2 regions of the Arthrobacter sp. QXT-31 genome follow, and region 2 is predicted to be linked to the other one. Evidence: riboswitches for the same ligand, from Rfam matches in the RefSeq annotation. Region 2 holds a riboswitch; the other holds the start of a gene.
The links. A riboswitch is a leader RNA that binds a small molecule or an ion and turns the genes downstream of it on or off. The one in region 2 is predicted to bind thiamine pyrophosphate.

Region 1 (2,196 bases), 360 kb from region 2:
GGGAAAACCGGGCCGGCCGGAACGCGGCCCAGCGCCGATCGGTAATGCCGTCCATGAGCTGGCGGCAGATCGCCGCGGCGGCCGGGGTCAGCAGGACCCCGTGGCGGAAGAAGCCGGTGGCAATGATGAGGCCCGCCACGTCCGTACCGGCATCCCGCCCGCCTGCGGGGCCGCATGCCGGTACGCGGCCCAGCAGGGGTGCGTTGTCAGGTGTGCCGGGCCGTGCCCGGGCGGTGGCCTCGAGCAGCTCCAGCTCGGCGACGGCGGGAAGCAGGGCCTGCGCGTCACGCAGCAGCTGGTAGACGCCGCCGGCGCTGGTGCCCGGCACGCCGTCCTCGCGCTGGGTGGCGCCGATCACCACCGTGCCGTCCTGGCGGGGCACTATGTACACCGGAACGCCCCGCACCATGCCCCGGACGGTTGCGGTGAGCAGGGGCTGCAGGTGTGCGGGGACCCGAAGCCTGAGGATGTCTCCGTGGACGGGCCGCAGCGGCAGATGGAGGCCTTCCGGCAGGTTCTGCAGCTGTGCCGCGGCCAGGCCGTTGGCCACCACCGTCTCGGCCGCCCTGACGGAGCCGCCGCCCGCCAGCCGGACGCCGCAGACGCGTCCGCCGTCCCAGAGCAGGCCAGTGGCCTGCTCTGGGACGGTGGACCCCTGTGCTGCCGCGTTCCCCTGGCCCGCAGTCCTCTGGCCTTGGCTGGCCAGCTCTGCGGCCAGGGCCCTGACCAGCTTGCGCGGGTCCACCTGGTGGTCTGCCGGGATATCAAGGGCGCAGGAAATTCCGGGGCTGAGCAGCGGCTCGCGGGAACGCGCCTCGCGGATAGTCAGCGGTTCCACTTCCAGGCCGTGGGCCCGCTGCACGTCCCGCAGGTCCATCAGCGCGCGCCGGTCGGCGGGATCGGCACCCAGCGCAAGGGTAGGCGTCGTGAGATAACCGGCGTCCTCCCCGGTGGTGAGGGTGGCGGCAAACTCCGGCCACCTGGCCGAGGACTCCAGCATCAGCTCCAGGAGCCCTTCCTCCTGGTAATGCAGTTCGCTGACCGGGGCGAGCATGCCGGCCGCCGCCCAGCTGGCGCCACTGCCGGGGGCTTCATCGATGAGCACCACCGACCGGCCGGAACGCCGCGCCTCCCAGGCGATGCCGTGGCCCACCACGCCCCCGCCAATGACGGCCACGTCTGCCTCGAGACGCGTCGCGGCACAATCCTTACCGCTGGTTTCGGGATTCATGTTTTCCTTCCCTACGCCGGTACTAACCGGATCAGGTCAAGCGGTCGGCTCTGACGCCCTCTCAGCCCTGCGCCTTTTATGACATCGGCAACGGGCTCCCGCGGTACCTGCCCAGTTTAGAGGAACTAAGGTGGTTGCCATGACCGAGCACTCTGCCCACACCGCCGCCCGCCTCTACCTCTGCACCGATGCCCGCAAGGACCGCGGGGACTTTGCGGACTTCGTGGACGCGGCGTTTGCCGGCGGCGTTGACATCATCCAGCTGCGGGACAAGAGCATTGAGGCGGCCGAGGAGCTCGAGCTGCTGGAAATCGTCCACGCCGCCGCCCGCCGGCACGGCCGGCTCTGGGCCGTGAACGACCGCGCCGACGTCGCATCCATCGCCGGCGCCCCGGTGTTCCACATCGGCCAGAAGGACCTGCCGCTGCGCGCTGCCCGGAAGCTGCTGCACGATGCAACCGTGATCGGGCTCTCCACCCACAGCACGGAGCAGGTGGATGCCGCCATCGTCGCCGCCCACGGACGCGGCGGCCTGGACTATTTCTGCGTGGGCCCGCTCTGGGCCACCCCCACCAAACCCGGGCGCGCCGCCGTCGGACTCGATCTGGTGAGCTATGCGGCGAAGGCTGTCCGCACCGTGAACGAGGAAATCGTGGGGGGACTGCTGCTGCCCTGGTTCGCGATCGGCGGGATCGACCGCACGAACGTGGAGCAGGTCCTGGCGGCCGGAGCCAGCAGGATTGTCGTCGTCCGTGCCATCACCGAGGCGCCGGATCCGGCGGCCGCAGCGGCGGAACTGCTCGACGCCCTCGAAGCGACGTCCCCCGCAGCCGTCATCTAGCGGCAACCCGGCAAGCTACCCGCTCAGGCCCAGCTGGACCATCCGGCGGGAATGGTTTTCCGCGACTTCGGCCGTGATGCCCCGCACCTGTTCGCGGGCGCTGGCGTCCGTGGCGCCGGGTTCC
Region 2 (2,196 bases):
CCGTGCCGTAGCGGGCGATTTCCGTGGCGCCGATGGCCGAGGTGATGTGGTCGTAGCCAGGGGCAACATCGGTGACCAGCGGGCCCAGCGTGTAGAAGGGCGCCCCCTTACAGAGCTCCTGCTGGCGCTCCACATTCTCACGCACCAGGTGGAACGGGATGTGGCCCGGTCCCTCCACCATGACCTGCACGTCGTACTCCCAGGCCCGCTGGGTCAGCTCAGCCAGGGTGTCCAGTTCGGCGAACTGCGCGGCGTCGTTGGCGTCCGCCGTCGCGCCGGGCCGCAGGCCGTCACCCAGTGAGAAGGCGACGTCGTACTTCGCGAAGATCTCGCAGAGCTCGTCAAAGTGGGTGTACAGGAAGTTTTCCTGGTGGTGGGCAAGGCACCAGCCGGCCATGATGGAACCGCCGCGGGAGACGATGCCGGTCACACGGTTCGCTGTCAGGGGCACGTACCGGAGCAGCACGCCGGCGTGGATGGTCATGTAGTCCACGCCCTGCTCGCACTGTTCGATGACCGTGTCACGGAAGATCTCCCAGGTCAGCGCGTTCGCCTCGCCGTTGACCTTTTCCAGCGCCTGGTAGATCGGCACCGTGCCGATCGGCACGGGGGAGTTGCGGATGATCCACTCGCGCGTGGTGTGGATGTCGTCGCCGGTGGACAGGTCCATCACGGTGTCCGCACCCCACTGGGTGGCCCACTGCAGCTTGTCCACCTCTTCCGCGATGGAGCTGGTAACGGCCGAGTTGCCGATGTTGGCATTGATCTTCACCAGGAACGCCTTGCCGATGATCATGGGTTCGGACTCAGGGTGGTTGATGTTGCTGGGGATGATGGCCCGTCCGGCGGCGAGTTCGCTGCGGACGAGTTCCACGTCGCAGTTCTCACGGAGGGCCACGAAGCGCATCTCGGGAGTGATGGTGCCCTGACGCGCATAGTGCATCTGCGTCACGGTCCTGCCTTCAGCCGCACGGCGGGGCACCGGCCTGGCGCCCTTCCATTCGGCGGAAGCCGCGCCGCGGCGCACGGCTGACTTGCCGTCGTCGAGCAGGTTCCGCTCGCGGCCGTCATAGGTCTCCGTGTCTTCGCGCGCCGCAATCCATTCCGCACGGAACGGGGCGAGGCCCACCACCGGGTCGCTGCCCGGACCGGCCGTGCGGTAAACGCGCAGCGGCTCGTTCTGCTCGCCGTTGGGGGAGGGCTCCAGGGCGATTTCCGTTACCGGAACCCGCAGCCCGTCTCCTTCCAGGTAAGCCAGTGAATGGGACTTCAGCGACTGCGTGACGGCTGCGTCATTCTGGGCTGATTCATTTTGGGCAGGGCTCAGCTGTGATTTCTGGGTGCTCAATTTACTGCTCACTTCCTTCGCCGGCATTACCCGGACAGGTTCGACGGTCGCAGGCTGCGTCAGCCTGATCTCAGCCCCTGCAAGGGCACCCGTGTGGTCGTTAGACGAAGCTACCACAGCCCCGATTGCCCCTGTCCATCTGTGAAGGGCCCGGTGCGGCGGCCAATTAAGCTGGAACCATGGCGCACATCATCGAATTCAGCGGACCCGTGCTCACTGCGGCGGATGAGGAACGCCGCGGGCTCTGGGCCGTTGACGGGAAACTGACGTTCAATCCGCCGGGCCGGCGGGCGGACACCGTCCTGGATGGCTGGGTCCTGCCCGGATTCGTTGATGCCCACTGCCACATCGGGCTGGGCCCGGCGGGTGCCGTGGACGACGACGTGGCGTATGAGCAGGCGATAACTGACCGCAACGCCGGAACGCTGCTGGTGCGCGACGCCGGCGCCGTGAGCGACACGCGCTGGCTGCAGCAGCGGCCTGATGCGCCCCGGATCATCCGGGCCGGCCGGCATGTTGCCAGGTCCCGCCGCTACCTTCGCAACTTCGCCGTCGAAGTTGAACCCGAAGGCCTCGTGGAGGCCGTGCGCAAACAGGCACGGGAGGGGGACGGCTGGGTCAAGCTGGTGGGGGACTGGATCGACCGCACGGCCGGCGACCTCGCGCCGTCCTTCCCTGCCGCTGCCGTGCGGGACGCCGTCCGGGCCGCCCACGACGAGGGCGCCAGGGTCACGGCCCACTGCTTCGGCGAGGACACCCTGGATGACATGCTGGACGCCGGCATCGACTGCATTGAGCACGCCACAGGGCTCCTGCCCAGGCACATTCCCCGCTTCGCCGAGCAGCAG

Region 1: another riboswitch for thiamine pyrophosphate. It lies ahead of thiO (glycine oxidase ThiO); the one in region 2 lies ahead of thiC (phosphomethylpyrimidine synthase ThiC).

The regions. Positions count from the first base shown of each region.
Region 1 covers NZ_CP019304.1:3,839,463-3,841,658, reverse strand. The annotation lists gene thiO (glycine oxidase ThiO) at 1-1,231, opposite strand, end outside; TPP riboswitch at 1,222-1,343, opposite strand; gene thiE (thiamine phosphate synthase) at 1,371-2,072, shown strand; gene BWQ92_RS17475 (ferritin-like fold-containing protein) at 2,088-2,196, opposite strand, start outside.
Region 2 covers NZ_CP019304.1:4,202,892-4,205,087, forward strand. The annotation lists gene thiC (phosphomethylpyrimidine synthase ThiC) at 1-1,348, opposite strand, end outside; TPP riboswitch at 1,344-1,451, opposite strand; gene BWQ92_RS19095 (amidohydrolase family protein) at 1,528-2,196, shown strand, end outside.